DNA from 3 places in the Enterobacter sp. Taxon_2 genome. Region 1 is predicted to be linked to each of the others. Evidence: predicted binding sites of a transcription regulator. Region 1 holds the regulator's gene; each other region holds the start of a gene.
What was found. The regulator Fur, encoded in region 1, represses iron uptake genes when iron is present. The targets are predictions, from matches to a motif close to ATAATAATGAGAACNACTATCAA.
Positions count from the first base shown of each region.

Region 2: the regulator Fur is predicted to act here: its motif matches at 2,805-2,827, upstream of exbB (tol-pal system-associated acyl-CoA thioesterase).
Region 3: the regulator Fur is predicted to act here: its motif matches at 4,850-4,872, upstream of sufA (Fe-S cluster assembly scaffold SufA).

Region 1 is NZ_CM178024.1:1,289,543-1,295,587, reverse strand. It holds gene pgm (phosphoglucomutase (alpha-D-glucose-1,6-bisphosphate-dependent)) at 1-1,097, opposite strand, end outside; gene seqA (replication initiation negative regulator SeqA) at 1,122-1,670, opposite strand; gene ybfF (esterase) at 1,854-2,627, shown strand; gene ybfE (LexA regulated protein) at 2,756-3,043, shown strand; gene fldA (flavodoxin FldA) at 3,199-3,729, shown strand; gene fur (ferric iron uptake transcriptional regulator) at 4,020-4,466, shown strand; gene chiQ (ChiQ/YbfN family lipoprotein) at 4,564-4,893, opposite strand; gene chiP (chitoporin ChiP) at 4,941-6,045, opposite strand, start outside.
Region 2 is NZ_CM178024.1:4,076,385-4,082,429, forward strand. It holds gene AC4IC4_RS19310 (methyl-accepting chemotaxis protein) at 1-1,308, opposite strand, end outside; gene exbD (TonB system transport protein ExbD) at 1,582-2,007, opposite strand; gene exbB (tol-pal system-associated acyl-CoA thioesterase) at 2,012-2,743, opposite strand; gene metC (cystathionine beta-lyase) at 2,995-4,182, shown strand; gene yghB (DedA family general envelope maintenance protein YghB) at 4,326-4,985, shown strand; gene AC4IC4_RS19335 (AraC family transcriptional regulator) at 5,034-5,933, opposite strand.
Region 3 is NZ_CM178024.1:2,025,010-2,031,054, reverse strand. It holds gene sufS (cysteine desulfurase SufS) at 1-944, opposite strand, end outside; gene sufD (Fe-S cluster assembly protein SufD) at 941-2,212, opposite strand; gene sufC (Fe-S cluster assembly ATPase SufC) at 2,187-2,933, opposite strand; gene sufB (Fe-S cluster assembly protein SufB) at 2,943-4,433, opposite strand; gene sufA (Fe-S cluster assembly scaffold SufA) at 4,442-4,810, opposite strand; gene AC4IC4_RS09565 (DUF2778 domain-containing protein) at 5,280-5,804, shown strand; gene AC4IC4_RS09560 (hypothetical protein) at 5,776-6,045, shown strand.

The DNA.
Region 1 (6,045 bases):
AGCTTGCGGCCCAGCGCCTCGACCACGCGATCGATCATCGCCGAGGAAACCAGCGTTTTACCGACGGCCACCTCTTTGCCCCACTGCGGACGGTGCTGGAACAGGTAGTTGATCGCCACAGCCAGATAGTGGTTCGGGTTCATCAGCCCGGCAGGGGTGACGATACCGTGACGGTCATAATCCGGGTCGTTCGCAAACGCCAGATCGAATTTATCACGCAGCGCCAGCAGGCCCGCCATTGCGCACTCGGAAGAGCAGTCCATGCGGATCGCGCCGTCTTTATCCAGGTGCATAAAGCGGAAGGTCTGATCGACGTGATCGTTCACGATGGTCAGATCCAGCTTGTAATGCTCGGCGATACGCTTCCAGTATTCGATACCAGAGCCGCCCAGCGGATCCACGCCCAGCTTCAGGCCAGCTTTCTGAATGGCCGCCATATCGACGATATCCGCCAGACCTTCCACGAACGGCTGAACCAGATCCTGCTCTTTTACGTGGCCGGACGCCATGGCCGCATCCAGAGAGATGCGCTTCACGCCTTTCAGACCGTCGGCCAGCAAGGCGTTCGCACGATCTTCAACCACTTTGGTGACGTTGGTGTCGGCCGGGCCACCGTTAGGCGGGTTGTATTTGATGCCACCGTCTTCCGGCGGGTTGTGGGATGGCGTGATAACGATACCGTCAGCCAGCGCGCCACCTTTTTTGTTGTGTACCAGGATAGCGTTAGAGACCGCAGGTGTTGGGGTGAAGCCATTGTTCTCCTGAACAATGACATCGACGCCGTTTGCAGCCAGCACTTCCACAACAGAGATGAACGCCGGTTCAGACAGGGCATGGGTATCTTTCCCCACGTAGCACGGACCGGTAACGCCGTTTTTAGCGCGCTCTTCCGCAATGGCCTGAGCAATGGCCAGAATGTGCGGTTCGTTAAAGCTGTGGCGCGCCGCGCTGCCGCGGTGACCAGATGTACCAAACTTCACTGCGTGTTCTGCGTTGCCCACGACCGGCTTCAGCACGTAATACTGCGCGGTCAGCTGAGCGACGTTAATCAAATCGCTTTGTTGTGCAGGTTGGCCTGCACGGCTGTGATTTGCCATTACCGGGTCCTTCTGATGCAAGGGTTAAATTGTACCGCAAACCTTTTCAATCAATTCCGCCGGGAACTGCATGGACTGCATGATGTGTTCAATCATGCTGCACTTGCGGCCCGTATTGGTATTGGTGATCACCCAGTATGGGGTGCCAGGAACATGTTTGGGTTTGGTTTGATTGCCATTTTGCAGCAGCGTCTGCTCGTCGCCCGCGAAATAGACGCGAGTACGACCGTGCAGCGACTCGGTCGCTTCAGCAAACGCTTTGTTATCCAGTGAATAAAGTGTAGACAGCACCAGCATAAAGCGGTTAACCGCCTTTTTCTGCTCCGCGTATTCATCGGAGAGCAGCAGCTCGCGCATCGCGCGCACTTTATCTTTTGCCGGCGTCACGGCAGGTTTTGCTTGTGCAACAACGCTTGGCTGAGACACGACATCTTTGGTGACTGGGGTAGCAGGCTGTGAAGCGGCGGAAATTTTAAGCATACGCCGTAAAATGTCGGACGCGCTCTCCCCGATATGCCGCGTCTGGCTGGCAATATACTGATAGAGTTCGTCATCAACTTCGATTGTTTTCATCTTAATCCAGTGCGATATCTTATCTGAATACAAGTCATTGGGATTATAAGGTCAAATCCCAACAGCGGATAGCGTCAAACCAGGTTGGCGGCAAAAGTCAGATTAAACTGGAACCTTGCAGCCGGGCGGCAGAATGGTCAACATGATACCCTAACCTGACATACGTAAAAAAAGAACTTTGCCATGAAATTGAATACCCGAGCGCAAACTGCACAATCGCCGAACAATAATTCTCCCATCGTACTGGTTCACGGGCTTTTTGGCAGCCTGGATAACCTGGGCGTGCTGGCACGCGATCTGGTTACCGACCACGATATTTTACAGGTCGATATGCGCAATCACGGTCTTTCCGGGCGTTCCGACGAGATGACCTACGCGGCGATGGCGCAGGATCTGCTGGATACGCTGGATGCACATAGCCTGCAGAAGGTAACGCTGATCGGGCATTCAATGGGTGGTAAAGCGGTGATGGCCCTAACGGCACTGGCCCCGGACCGTATTAGCGGCCTGGTGGTAATTGACGTCGCGCCCGTGGATTATGACGTCCGTCGTCACGACGAGATTTTTGCCGCCATTAATGCGGTCACAGAAGCGGGTGTCGCGACACGCCAACAGGCGGCTGCCGTCATGCGTGAGCATCTTGATGAAGAAGGCGTCGTGCAGTTCCTGCTGAAGTCGTTTGTTGACGGACAATGGCGTTTTAACGTGCCGGTGCTCTGGGACCAGTACAACAACATCGTGGGCTGGAAAACCGTCCCCGCCTGGCCGCACCCTACCCTCTTTATTCGCGGCGGAAACTCGCCTTACGTAACCGACGCGTACCGCGACACGCTGCTGGCCCAATTCCCGCAGGCTCGCGCCCACGTTATTGCCGGTGCCGGGCACTGGGTGCATGCGGAAAAACCTGACGCCGTGCTGCGCGCCATTCGCCGCTATCTTGCTGATACTGCAAATTGATTAAAAAGAAAGCGACTGGAAGGCTGCAGGCGTCCAGTCGTTGGCGTGCCGTTTTTGGTGATGTATGATGGCGCGCTTATCGCCCGGGCATTAGCAGGGCGGCGTGTTTCCCCCGAAGTCTCAGAATCATGGCCAAAGAACAAACGGACCGTACGACACTAGATCTGTTCGCGAATGAGCGTCGCCCGGGACGACCCAAGACGAATCCGCTTTCGCGCGATGAACAGCTGCGTATCAATAAACGCAACCAGCTTAAACGCGATAAAAATCGTGGGCTTAAGCGTGTCGAACTGAAGCTTAACGCCGACGCCGTCGATGCGCTGAACGAGCTGGCCGACGCGCGAAATATCAGCCGCAGCGAACTCATTGAAGAGATGTTGATCGCGCAGCTTGAGACGTTACGCGGCCAGGCATAAGTCTGAAAATCCTCTTTATCACCCTTTTCATGTAGCACAGAGTGCAGTCCTGCGCGATAGCTGTTTCCGCAGGGTTGCCAGTTCTGCTATTATTGCCCTTATCCGTGGCCGAATTGCGCCACCATACTATTAAGTTTCAAGAGGTTATTTTACTCATGGCAATCATCGGCATTTTCTTTGGCAGTGATACCGGCAATACCGAAAATATCGCAAAAAACATTCAAAAACAGCTCGGTAAAGACGTTGCTGATGTGCATGACATCGCCAAGAGCAGCAAAGAAGATCTGGAAGGCTATGACATTCTGCTGCTGGGTATCCCAACCTGGTACTACGGTGAAGCCCAGTGCGACTGGGATGATTTCTTCCCGACGCTGGAAGAAGTCGACTTCAACGGTAAGCTGGTCGCCCTGTTTGGCTGTGGCGATCAGGAAGACTACGCCGAATACTTCTGTGACGCGCTGGGCACCATCCGCGACATCATTGAGCCGAATGGCGCGGTTATTGTAGGCCACTGGCCGACCGCCGGTTACCACTTCGAAGCGTCTAAAGGCCTGGCCGATGACGATCACTTCGTGGGGCTGGCCATCGATGAAGACCGTCAGCCAGAACTGACCGCCGAGCGTGTTGAGAAGTGGGTGAAGCAGATCCGTGAAGAACTGCACCTGGACGATATTCTGAACGCCTGATTTTTTCGCGGCGCAACCGCGGTTGCGCCCATGCCCCAGGTCAAACCGATTAAATTAATCGCTACAATCTTTTAACTTTTTCGCCCAGACCTGTACAATGTCTCCCTGATAAAATGTGGTTTTCCATTGAGCAAGTTTGTTGGTGATACCCCATTTTTATAAGCATATTTTGCCTGAGACTTGCAGTTTTCATTTAGCCATGGCAGTTCTATAATGAGACGCATTATCCCAGGTGCATTTTCTGTCACTTCCTACAGAAGTGAATCGTTTAGCAACAGGACAGATTCCGCATGACTGACAACAATACCGCATTAAAGAAGGCTGGCCTGAAAGTTACGCTTCCTCGGTTAAAAATCCTTGAAGTGCTTCAGGGTCCAGACAATCACCATGTCAGTGCGGAAGACCTTTATAAACGTCTTATCGACATGGGTGAAGAGATTGGGCTGGCTACCGTCTATCGCGTGCTGAACCAGTTTGATGACGCGGGCATTGTTACCCGTCATAATTTTGAAGGCGGTAAATCTGTTTTCGAACTGACCCAGCAGCAGCACCACGATCACCTGATCTGCCTCGATTGCGGCAAGGTCATTGAATTCAGCGATGATTCCATCGAATCACGCCAGCGTGAAATCGCCGCGCGTCATGGCATCCGCCTGACCAACCACAGCCTGTACCTTTACGGTCATTGCGCTGAAGGCGATTGCCGCGAAGACGACCACGCGCACGACGCGAAATAAACAAGTGTTCATATTCTGAGCCAGCCGTAAGGTTGGCTTTTTTTTTGCCTAAAAAAATGCCCGGTAGCGCAGCGCCACCGGGCATGATAACAACGAGTTACTTACTGTTATTACTTCGAATTTCTTTCCAAATCTGGTCGCAACGCTTCGCCACTTCCTGATCGTTGCCGGTTTTACGCGCCTGGATACAGGCCTGGTAATCCATTACGCGGACATTTTCCTGCGTCGCGAACTGCTCATGCGCTTTCTCTTTCTTCAGCACGTTTAGCACGCTCTGGCAGGCTTCAATTTTCTCCGGCGAACCTTCCGCAGTATTAATGCAGGCGCTATACGCCTCCTTCAGGCGGGAGTCCTCTTTTGGTGCCTGAGTCTGAGCACACCCCACCAGCCCTGATGCCAGCAACGCGACAACTACGATTTTTTTCATCATATACAGTCTCCATACCGGCGGGACTCAGCCCGCCGGTGCGTTTATCAGAAGATGGTGAATGGGGCGATAACCATGAATTTCACGTCACGTTCATCCTGGAAGATGTTGCCGTAACCGCCCGCATAGCTCGGGATATCGGAGTGGTTGTCATACTGGGTGAAGTGCAGTTTGAACATCGTGCCTTTCGCGCGGCCATCCTGCAGGGTATAGATTGCATCCAGACTGTAGGAAGACTCTTTCAGACGATAGTTTGGATCGTAGTAAGCATCCGGTGTTGCCATGTCGGCAGGTTTTGCGTCCCAGGCGTAAGCGTAAGAAGCGCCCACCGCCCAGCCAGGCAGGTTCCAGTTTTTCAGATCGTACATTGCACCGAAGAAGACCGCTTTCTCGCCGTCGGCGTTGAAGTCTGAGCGGTTATCCCACCAGATATCAAGACGGCCGTTGGAGGAGGCGTAGGTCGGAGTCATACGCTGCAGGAAGTAGCCCTGCTGCCCTTCCGCCTTCACCCATGTGCCTTCCAGACGCAAATCAACCTGGCCAACCTTGTAGCCGAAGGTGAGTGCCTGCAGCCACGCGGTGCCGTCATAAATGTCATTGACCCCACCGTTACTGACTTTATCGCGCGTACCGTAGAACTGGTAGCTGGTACTCAGCGGGCTACCCGCGACATCAAACTTATAGCTGGCTTTGGCAAAGTACTGATCGATATAGCCTTGTGCCTGACCAAATGCCGCTTCAAGCACCAGATCGTTTTTGAAGTCGTATTTCGCGCCCAGCGAGTGCAGGTAATCGACTTTGGTTTTTTTATCGTTCTGGTAGAACTTGTCCATCTCGATATGCCACGGCGCTTTGTACTCGTTGGTCCACATATAGGAGAAGCTCAACGCACCCGCATCACCGTAGTCAAAGTTAGCTCCCGCTTCCGCACCCTGATAGGTACCCGGCATAAAGCTCCAGTGCGGTGCTAACAGGGTCTGGCCAGTAGGCTGAATATAACCGCCGCGCGCCCATACCGGACCGTATTTAAATTTCGCAGCGGCTTTGTAAAGGCTTATACCGCTCTTATCCCCGGACCAGTCTTCATCATAGGCTTTGTTGCTGGAGGAGAAGGCGATTTCGTTCGGGTGGCCGCTGTCGCCGTTTTCCGCC
Region 2 (6,045 bases), 2.1 Mb from region 1:
CGCAATGCTCGCCCGCTGCTGCTCGCTCATCTGCGACAGCTCCTCCAGCAGAGAGCGAAGCCCTTCGATACTCTCAATGATCGACTTCATTGTCATACCCGCCTGCTCAACCTGCTCGACGCCCTGCAGCGTGGTTGCCTGCGATGCGGTCAGAAGCTGGCGGATATCTTTTGCAGCCCCCTCGCTGCGCTGGGCCAACACGCGCACTTCCGAGGCAACCACTGCGAAGCCTTTGCCATTTTCGCCCGCTCTGGCAGCCTCGACCGAGGCGTTGAGCGACAGAATATTGGTCTGGAACGCAATCCCGTCGATCAGCTCCAGAATGGCGTAAATGCGCTGCGACTCCTCGCGAATGTGCTCCATCGCCGCAATCGCCTGCCGTACGTTATGGCCCCCCTGCTCCGCCACGTTACTGGTACTGAATGCCACCTTCCGAACCTGGCGGGCTTTTTCACTGGTCAGGGTGGCAACAGCCCTTAACTGTTCCATCGCACTGGCCGCCGTCGCCAGCGAACTTGCCTGGTGATCGGTACGTTCCGACAGCGCGCTGTTGCGTTGTCCTAACGCGCGGGATGCCTCCAGCAGTTGCCCAATATTGGCGCTGACCTGCTCAAGCGTGGCGCGCATGGTGCCCAGCGTCAGGCTGAACGTGCGGGCAAAGGAAGACTCTGCGGGGACCGCATCGACGGCCAGCGTGAGGTACCCCGGTTCACGGTTGATCACCCCCGCCAGCCTTGCCACCTCGCTCGCCGAGCGAGCGTCCTGCTCCATACGAATCGCCAGCAGAACCAGGATCGCGGTCTGAACCACCACAAACAGCCCGTGGAAAACCACCATATGAAAGCCGGTGTGCATGAACACCACGACGCCGTAAAGGGCATTCTCCTGCAGATAGTTAAACACCAGATGATGTAACGCGATGACCGCCGCCCCCATCACCAGCGGGCGCCAGTCTCGCCAGGCAAGGAGCGCGGAGAGCAGGACAAAAACCGAAAAATGGTATTCAGTTTCGCCTTCGCCCAGATGAATCAGCAGCGCGGAAAATGCCATTAGCACAAACGCAGAGCTCAGGCGGAGCAACAGCGCGCCGGGAAACAACAGCGTCAGCAGCGTCGATAAACAGGCCAGAGAGGTGCCAATAATCGCCCCCTGCACGATATTCTCGTTGATATAGCCCACCCCCAGCGAGATGGCCCACAGCGACCAGATGAGCACCAGTATTAGCCTGTCGGCGCGTCGTCGAATGGCAGAAAGCGAGAACAGATCGTTTTGAGGCGCGTGCGGATACAGCCATGTCATCGTAGCCATAGGGAGTCTCTTGCTGTGCAGGTGAAAAGATCCTTCGAAGAAGGTCTGTTTTTATTATCTTTTTTAAGCGTAGTGGGGATATTCCACGACGCCATTTCAGCAAACGATATATTTTAATGGCTCAGCCGAATACTGATATTTACTTAACTATCAATGGATTATTAATTATGGCTTTATTGATAAGGAAATATGAAGAATGGGGATATACAGCAGAAAATAATAACGATGCCGCGTGGCAGAAAACAAAAAAGCTGGCTTTCGCCAGCTTTCGTTCTATTTTTTGGCCGCTTTTTCTTCGCCGACCAGCCCAATCTTCAGGTAACCCGCCTGATGCAGCGTGTCCATTACCTTCATCATGGTTTCATAATCAACGGTTTTATCCGCACGGAAGAAGACCGTGGTGTCTTTCTTACCGCCCGTAAGCTGATCCAGGGCCGGGATGACAGAGTCGGCCGTCACCGGATCATTGCCGAGGAACATGGATTTATCCGCCTTCACCGACAGGTAGATAGGCTTCTCCGGGCGCGGCTGGGGCTGGCTGGATGAGGCAGGCAGATTTACCTTCACATCCACCGTCGCCAGCGGCGCAGCCACCATGAAGATAATCAGCAGAACCAGCATAACGTCGATAAACGGCGTCACGTTGATCTCATGCATTTCACCGTTATCGTCCAGATTTTCGTTTAGACGCATCGCCATACTATCAACCCACGCGCAGTTTGGACGCCGCGTGCACCGGCTTAACCGAGCTGGCATTCAGGTCGAGATCGCGACTTTGCAGCAGCAGAACCTGCGCGGCAACGTCACCGAGCGTCGCTTTGTAGCTGCCAATCATACGCGCGAAGATGTTATAGATAACCACCGCTGGAATCGCCGCGACCAGACCAATCGCCGTCGCCAGCAGCGCTTCTGCGATACCCGGGGCCACAACCGCCAGGTTGGTGGTTTGGGTCTGCGCGATACCGATAAAGCTGTTCATGATGCCCCAGACCGTACCGAAAAGACCGATAAACGGTGAGATCGCCCCGATGGTCGCCAGATAACCATTGCCGCGCCCCATGTGTCGGCCAACGGCCGCCACGCGACGCTCCAGGCGGAAACCGGTACGTTCTTTGATGCCTTCGTTATCTTCACTGCCCGCGGAGAGTTCCAGCTCGTTCTGTGCTTCATTCACGAGCAGGGTGGTCAGGCTTTTCGCGTGGAAGGATGAGGTCATGTCTGAAGCCTGATCCAGAGAGCGGGCTTCAGCCAGCTGCTGCTGTTCCCGCTTGAGGCGACGCTTCTGCGAAAGCAGCTCGGCGCTCTTGCTGAAGAAGATAGCCCAGGTGACAACGGACGCCAGAATCAGGCCGATCATCACAATCTTAACCACGATGTCAGCATGCTGATACATGCCCCAAACGGAGAGATCCGCCTGCATCAAATTATTACCCACTCTGTATCTCCAGGACGCAAATCACAAAATCTGACCGTAATAATATCAAAACGTCGTCGAATTGATAGTAGTTCTCATTAGTATTTGCATAGTGCCGCAATTTTCGTTCACTTTCCTTGCGCTTACGCAGTAAAAATTTCTTATGCGGTTTTTTGCTAATATTTTCTGCTTATTCGATAAGCCTGCGGGTGCAGTTTTTTCCAATCGTGGTAGTCTGGACGTCCAGACGTATAAAAACAGGGTTAGCGAACATGACAAAGAAGCATCTTGATACCACGCTGGTACAGGCAGGACGCAGCAAAAAATATACCCAGGGATCGGTCAACAGCGTGATTCAACGCGCCTCCTCGCTGGTGTTTGATACCGTTGAGGAGAAAAAAATCGCCACGCGCAACCGCGCGAAAGGCGGCCTGTTTTATGGCCGTCGCGGCACGCTAACCCATTTTTCTCTGCAGGAGGCGATGTGCGAGCTGGAAGGCGGCGCAGGCTGCGCGCTGTTCCCGTGCGGAGCGGCTGCGGTCGCCAACACCATTCTGGCGTTCGTGGAACAGGGCGATCACATCCTGATGACCAACACCGCCTACGAACCCAGCCAGGACTTCTGTACCAAAATTCTCAGCAAGCTCGGCGTAACCACCGGCTGGTTCGACCCGCTGATTGGTGAAGGTATTGCCGAACTTATTCAGCCAAACACGCGCATTGTGTTCATGGAATCGCCGGGGTCGCTCACCATGGAAGTTCACGACGTGCCGGCTATCGTGAAGGCCGTGCGCAACAAAGCGCCAGAGGCGATCGTTATGATCGACAACACCTGGGCGGCAGGCGTGCTGTTCAAAGCGCTGGAATTCGACATTGATATCTCGATTCAGGCGGCGACGAAGTACCTGATTGGCCACTCTGACGGCATGATCGGCACGGCGGTCTCCAACGCGCGCTGCTGGGATCAGCTGCGTGAAAACGCCTACCTGATGGGGCAAATGGTGGACGCAGACACGGCCTACATGACCAGCCGGGGCATCCGCACGCTGGGGGTTCGCCTGCGTCAGCACCATGAAAGCAGCCTGAAGGTGGCCGAATGGCTGGCACAGCATCCGCAGGTTGAGCGCGTAAATCACCCCGCGCTACCCGGCAGTAAAGGCCATGAGTTCTGGCAACGTGACTTTACGGGCAGCAGCGGGTTGTTCTCGTTTGTGCTGAAAAAACGCCTGAATAACGACGAACTGGCAAGCTATCTGGATAATTTTACCCTCTTCAGCATGGCCTACTCGTGGGGCGGTTTTGAATCCCTGATCCTGGCTAACCAGCCGGAACAGATTGCGGCCCTGCGCCCCGGTGGCGACGTGGACTTCAGCGGTACCCTGATTCGACTGCATATCGGTTTAGAAAATGTTGACGATCTGATTGCGGATTTAGCAGCAGGGTTCGAGCGTATCGTGTAGAGTGCTGGCTGAAAATGTACTCCCTGGACGCTTTTATGGACACCGCAAGCGGAAAAGTCTGCATGAGTTGCGCCCGGGATCAAACCCGACGGGCGAATAAGGGAGTACAATAGCGCTATATCTGCTGTTCCACAGGAAAGTCCATGGCTGTTATTCAAGATATTATCGCGGCGCTCTGGCACCACGATTTTGCCGCGCTGGCGGATCCTCACGTCGTCGGTATCGTCTATTTCGTGATGTTCGCAACTCTGTTTCTGGAAAATGGATTACTGCCAGCCTCGTTTTTACCCGGTGACAGCCTGCTTTTACTTGCCGGGGCGTTAATCGGTAAAGGCGTCATGGACTTCACGCCAACGATGGTTATCCTCACCTCCGCAGCCAGCCTGGGCTGCTGGCTGAGCTATCTGCAGGGCCGCTGGCTGGGGAACACGCGCGTCGTCAAAAGCTGGCTGGCGCAACTGCCGCATAAATATCATCAGCGTGCGACCTGCATGTTTGACCGGCACGGCCTGCTGGCGCTGCTGGCGGGGCGTTTCCTGGCGTTTGTTCGCACGCTTCTGCCGACGATGGCGGGCATTTCCGGCCTGTCGAACCGCCGCTTCCAGTTCTTCAACTGGCTGAGCGCCCTGCTGTGGGTTGGCGTGGTGACGACGCTCGGCTATGCGCTGAATATGATCCCCTTCGTGAAACACCACGAAGATCAGGTGATGACCTTCCTGATGGTGCTGCCGATGTTCCTGCTGGTGGCGGGCCTGGTGGGGACTATCGCGGTGGTGATTAAGAAGAAGTACTGCAGCGCATAATTCAACAAAGCCGGGTGGCGCTATCGCTTACCCGGCCTACGTTTTTCGTCAGACTCCCTGCATCGTTCTTATACGTGACGCATCCTCTCCCGGCGTAACGCCGAAATAGCGCTTAAACTCCCGACTGAACTGCGACGCACTTTCGTAGCCCACCCGCATCGCCGCCGCGCTGGCCTTCATGCCGTCGTGGATCATCAGCATCCGCGCCTTATGCAACCGGTAGGTTTTGAGGTACTGCAGCGGCGAGGTGCTGGTCACCGATTTAAAATTATGGTGAAACGCCGAGACGCTCATGTTCGCTTCCGCCGCCAGCTGGTCGACGCTGAGGTTTTCCGTGTACTGGCTCTCGATACGCTTGAGCACGCGGCTTATCAGACTGAAGTGGGTCTGTCGGCTCACCAGGGCCAGTAACGCTCCGCCCCCCGGGCCCAGCAGCACGTGGTAGAGAATTTCGCGGATAATCTGCTTGCCCAGAATGCGCGCGTCCAGCGGCCTCTCCATCACGTCCAGCAGACGCTCAATGGCGCAGAGGATCTCTTCCGACAGCGTCGCCGAGTTAATCCCGCTCGACGCCATCGAAGGCTGGAAGAACTCGTCTTCACCTATCTCCATCAGCAGCTCCTGCAGCTGGAGAATATCGACATTGACGCGAATACCCGCCAGCGGAACCGCCTCTGTCGCGAAGGTTTCACATTCAAAGGGTAAAGGTACCGTCAGAAGCAGATATTCATTGGTGTCGTAGCGGAACACGCGCTCGTTGATATAGCCAATTTTATGGCCCGAGAAGAGAAAAACGATGCCCGGCTGATACATGACCGGCGTGCGCGTCCCGGGCTGCGTGCCATAAAGCAGGCGAATATCAGGAAGCAGGCCACTGACGCCATTTTCGTTATCTATCAGTCTTTTAATCTGCGCAGTGAGCTGCTGGCAGATAGCCTCACGGTTCATCTTGCGTTACTCCGGGTGCGGTTTTCGACGTTGACAGTGTGCGTTGTTTTCCGCGCTTTCTCCAGCGCTCTGTAGAAATGGGCAAGACATCGGCAGGAATGTGCATTGAGGG
Region 3 (6,045 bases), 740 kb from region 1:
TCAAGCGCATAGTGCATCAGCAGCTGTTCGTACTCCTGAATGCTATCAAGGCCGATTGAGGAGACATAAGAAATCGCCGCCCCTAAACCGATAATCCCACCGGTGTTGGGCGTGCCCGCCTCAAAACGCCACGGCGCGCGCGCATAGGTGGTGCCTTCCGTCAGACTGACGGTGGCGATCATCGACCCGCCCCCTTCCCACGGCGGCATCGCCTGCAGGATATCTTCTTTCACATACAGCACGCCAATCCCGGTCGGCCCGTAGAGCTTGTGGCCTGAAAAGACGTAGAAATCGCAGTCCAGCGCCTGGACGTCAATCGCGTGGTGCATCACCGCCTGGGCGCCGTCAATCAGCACCTTCGCGCCCGCATGGTGGGCCTTTTCGACGATCTCCGCCACCGGGTTTTCCGTCCCCAGCACGTTGGAGACCTGGGTGACCGCCACCAGCCGCGTTTTATCGTCAAGCAATGCGTCTAGCTGCTCGAGCTGCAGCGTCCCGTCGGCATTTAACGGGATCACCCGCAGCTGCGCACCCACGCGCTCGCAGAGCATCTGCCACGGCACGATATTGGCGTGGTGCTCCATCTGGGTGATGATGATGTTATCCCCCCCGTGGACCTGAGCGTTGCCCCAGCTGTTAGCGACAAGGTTAATCCCTTCAGTGGTCCCGCGAACAAAGACCAGTTCTTCCGGCGAGCGGGCGTTAAGGAAGGCGGCAATCTGCGTGCGCACGTTTTCCATCCGCTGGGTCGCCTCGGCGCTCAGGGTATGAATACCGCGATGCACGGCGGCATAGCCGTGGCGATAAAACTCGGCTTCGGCATCCACCACCTGATTCGGCTTCTGCGCGCTGGCCGCGCTGTCCAGGTAGGCCAGCGGCAGACCGTTTACTTCACGGGTCAGAACCGGGAAATCTGCCCGTACTTTCTCGACGGGAAAACTCATGCTTCGCCTCCAGGCAGGCGCTGACCTATCCGATCCAGCACCTGCAGTTTTAACTGACCATCGTGCAGCGCTTCCGTCAGTTCGGCGGCAAACGCGTAGATAATCATTTTCTGCGCCGCCTGCTGATCGATGCCGCGCGAGCGCAGGTAGAACATCTGCTCGTCGTCGATTCGCCCGACCGTCGCACCGTGGCTGCATTTCACGTCGTCGGCGTAGATCTCCAGCTGCGGTTTAGTGTCCACTTCCGCAAGGCGGCCTAACAGCAGATTATTGTTGGTCATCTGCCCGTCGGTTTTAATAGCGTGCTGCGCCACGTTAATCAGTCCGTTAAACACCGCGCGGCCTTTATCACTGACGATGGTTTTGTGCAGCTGGCGGCTGTTGCAGTAGCCTTTGTTGTGCTCCAGCCAGGTCCGCGTGTCGCACACTTCCGATTTAACCGGCATCGCCAGGCTGTTGATGCGCAGCGTGGTGTTTTCACCGTTAAGCTGCGTGCTGGTATTGTGGCGCAGCACCGCCCCGCCGAGCAGGAAGCTGTGGCTGTACGCCGCGGCATCCTGACCCAGGACAATGTCGTTATGGGCAAAGTGGTGGCTCTGCGCATTCTCAAACGCCAGCTTGACATGATGAAGCTGCGCATTCGCGGCAACATTCATCGTTAGACGCGATCCGGTAAAGTGACGCGTCTCATTGAGGCTGACGTAATGTTCGATGACCGTGGCCTCCGCCCCCTCCGCCAGCTCCAGATGGTGGCGATAGTGCGCAGTATTGATTTCATCGCCGTTCAGCCCCTGAGTGATGTGCATCAGCAGCAGCGGTTTTGCCGGACGCTGGTTACGCTTCACGCGGATGTGCGTCACGCTGCGGGCCAGACTCTCGGTCAGGTGCAGGAAGATCTCAGGCTGAACCGGGGCGCTCAGGCGCTGGCGATCGTCGTTTATCTCAATCTCAAAGCCGCTCTCCTGAACCGTGTCGCTCAGTTCCGGACGGAACTGACCGTCGACGAACACCAGTCGCAGGGCATCGACACGCAAGGCCAGCGCGTCGCGCTGTGCTGGGGTGAGATCCGCCAGACGAGTCACAAACTCGGCGTTCAGAAGGCCATCAAGCGGGGTGTATTTCCAGTTCTCGTGCTTACGCGTCGGCAACCCGAGACGCAGCATTTGCTGGAGATGCTGCTGCGCCTGCTCGGAGCGCGTGCCCCCCTGGGCTTCAAACAGCCGGTGCCACTGCTGGAGCGCATTACTGCTGTTCGGTAAGCCAGCCATAACCCTGCTCCTCCAGTTGTTTAACCAGCGTGAAATCACCGGATTTCACAATACGTCCCTGGTAAAGCACGTGGACGTAATCCGGCTTGATGTAGTCCAGAATGCGCTGGTAGTGGGTGACGATAATAAACGAGCGCTTGCCGTCGCGCAGGGAGTTCACTCCGTCAGCGACAATCTTCAGGGCATCGATGTCCAGACCGGAGTCGGTCTCATCCAGAATGCACAGCTCGGGTTCCAGAACCGCCATCTGCAGAATATCGTTACGCTTTTTCTCACCGCCGGAAAAACCAACGTTCACCGAGCGGGTCAGCAGATCTTCCGGCATTTTCAGCAGCTTAATCTTCTCTTCCATCAGATCCTGGAAGTCGAAGCGGTCCAGCGCCTCCAGCCCGCGATACTTACGCACCGCATTCAGCGCCGTCTGCAGGAAGAACTGGTTGCTGACGCCCGGAATTTCGACCGGGTACTGGAAGGCCATAAAGATGCCCTCGCCCGCACGATCTTCCGGCGACATCTCCAGCAGATCTTTGCCGTTAAACTCGACCGAGCCGTGGGTCACCTCATAATCTTCGCGCCCCGCCAGCGTTGCAGAAAGCGTACTTTTCCCGGAACCGTTCGGCCCCATGATGGCGTGGACCTCCCCCGGCTTGACGTCAAAATTGAGGCCACGCAGGATGGCTTTGTCTTCTACGCTGACCTGTAAATCTTTAATGCTTAACATGTGCTTTCCTTAACCGACGCTGTGTTCAAGACTAATGGCGAGGAGTTTCTGGGCTTCAACGGCAAATTCCAGCGGCAGTTCAGAGAACACATCCTTACAGAAGCCGTTAACGATCATCGAGATGGCGTCTTCTTCGCTGATCCCGCGCTGCAGGCAGTAGAAGAGCTGATCTTCTCCTATCCGCGACGTGGTCGCCTCGTGTTCAAGCTGGGCCGTGTTATTACGGCATTCGACGTACGGGAAGGTATGCGCCCCGCAATCTGCGCCAATCAGCATCGAGTCACACTGGGTGAAGTTTCGCGCATTGGTGGCCGTCGGCATGATTTTCACCAGCCCGCGATAGCTGTTCTGGCTGTGACCGGCGGAGATGCCTTTCGAGATAATGGTCGATTTGGTGTTTTTACCAATGTGGATCATCTTGGTGCCGGTATCGGCCTGCTGATGGCCGCTGGTGAGCGCCACCGAGTAAAACTCGCCGATGGAGTTATCCCCGCGCAGAATGCAGCTCGGGTATTTCCAGGTGATGGCCGAGCCGGTTTCGGACTGGGTCCACGACATCTTGCTGTTTTCGCCTTCACAGAGCGCGCGCTTGGTGACGAAGTTCAGAATACCGCCGGTATTGCCGTCGCCCGGGAACCAGTTTTGCACCGTGGAGTATTTCACCTCGGCATCTTTGTGGATGATGACCTCCACCACCGCCGCGTGCAGCTGGTAGCTGTCGCGGACCGGGGCGGAGCACCCTTCAATGTAGCTGACGTAGCTGCCTTCATCTGCGACCAGAATCGTGCGTTCGAACTGGCCGGTTTTTTCGGCATTGATGCGGAAATAGGTGGAAAGCTCCATCGGACAGCGCACGCCTTTCGGCACGTAGATAAAGGTGCCATCCGAGGCCACCGCCGCGTTAAGCGCTGCAAAGAAGTTATCGTTTGAAGGCACTACGGTCCCGATGTACTTTTTCACCAGTTCCGGATGATCGTGAATCGCTTCGCCGAAGGAGCAGAAAATGATCCCCTGCTCTGCCAGCTTCTCGCGGTAGGTGGTCGCCACCGAGACGGAGTCGAAAATGGCGTCCACCGCCACCTCTTTCCCTTCGCGCACGGGCACGCCCAGCTGATTAAAGGCTTCTTCCACCTCTTTGCTGAGGAAGCTGTTCTCCGCGCCGGTTTGCTGCACCGCGCCGGGCTGCGAGGCGCAGGTGTCGTCACAGCTGCCGCAGGAGGGCGCAGAGTAGTAGCTGTAATCCTGATAGTTCAGCTTGTCATAATGTGCTTTCAGCCAGTGCGGCTCTTCCATCTCCAGCCAGGCACGGAAGGCGCTCAGGCGAAACTCCAGCATCCACTCCGGCTCATTACGTTTCGCCGAGATCGCCCGCACGACATCTTCATTGATGCCTTTTGCCAGCTCATCGGTCTGCAGCTGGGTGAAGAACCCCTCTTTATAGTTGAGGTGCCCACCGCTCCAGGTATTTACTTCACTCGTTGCTTCAGTATTACGAGACATAGTTCCGCCTATACCCCAAAGCTTTCGCCGCAGCCGCATTCGTTCTGGGCTTTCGGGTTATGAAATTTGAATAACTGGTTTAAGCCTTCGCGGACGTAGTCCACTTCGGTGCCGTCAATAAACGGCATGGCCTGCAGCGCGACGTACAGTTTCGCGCCGTCGGTCTCGAATACCAGGTCATCTTTCTCGGGTTCGGTGACGGTATCGAGCACGTAACCAAAACCTGCGCAGCCGGTCTGTTTGACACCCAAACGCACGCCGAGGATCTCGGGCTTTTTCGCCACCAGCTCGTGAATATGTGCCGCCGCCGCTGGCGTGAGCGTTAACCCGCGCCAGGCAAAATCGGCTGGATTAAAGGTTTCTGAATGCAGTTCCATAGGTCCACCTCATCTGATAAGCCATCAGGGCATAACACCATGTTAGTGATAACGATTATCACTTCAACCCTCTATCAGCAGGGGCATTCGGTTAAACCGCCCTTTTTGCCTACTTTTATTAAGCATAGACCCTGTGGCAGGATGCAGGCAGGATGGATTTAATTGTTCAATGCATTGATTAATAATGCATTTCGTTGTGGCATTTTTGACGGAGAGGAGAAAAGTAAAATATGCATCGGAAATGCCTATTTTTGAGATAGCTACTTTGATTGCCGCAAACTCAATTTAACAGATGCGATTTGGCACGCTGTAGAAGGCCTACGCTTCAGTTGCGCAGCAGGAAAGCGCTTCTCAGCAATAGACAGACTGATAATGCGAGTCTTTTTCTGAAAATCATTCACTCACTCTGGATCACATTATTAATCGCTGTAGCATTAACCATACACTTTTAATGGAAATAAGGTGGCATATGCCATTACAGGGAAAGATGATTCTGAACGGTGCAGATTACGCGCCTTTCGATCTGTATGGGGTAGGCGTGTTCATGGCGCACTCCGGGTTGGGGGCCAACAGAAACAATGCCAGTTGCGGACATGTCGCCAATACTGGCCCTATTCCCCCAGGGAAATACTGGATTGTAGATCGCAGGGAGGGTAACTGGTTTTCACAAAAAAAAGAGGAGATTCACGATGAAGCTAACAGATTTATTGGCCGAAATGCTTTTGGTAAATCTGACTGGTTTGCTTTGTGGCGTGATGACTGGGGCATAGATGACTACACATGGATAGAAAGTGTAAAGCGTGGAAATTTCCGACTACACCCCGGCACAGTTTCAAAAGGATGCATAACTATCGCCAACATGTCTGATTTTACGATGATTCATAACGCGCTAATGAATACATCGCTTATTCAGGTTCCATGCATGCGGTCACTCATGGCGCGAGGCTGGGTAGAGGTAGTAGCGGGTGGCTACATTAAAAAACCTTGCTCGTAGGGCAAGTAAAATTATTTACTTTCTCATTTTATTACTCGCTCTTGGTCATATGCTACCAGGCCCGGAGTTATATATTAACTATGATGTAGCCAGAACAACAGCAATCATTATAGCCGGAAATGAAAATGCAGAATCAATGTATGATGCCTATTCACTTATTGACTGGCTTACAATGCTAATTATCGCTACCCCTCTCTATATTTTAACAATGAAGTTAATCAAAAAGTTAAGGAGACAATAA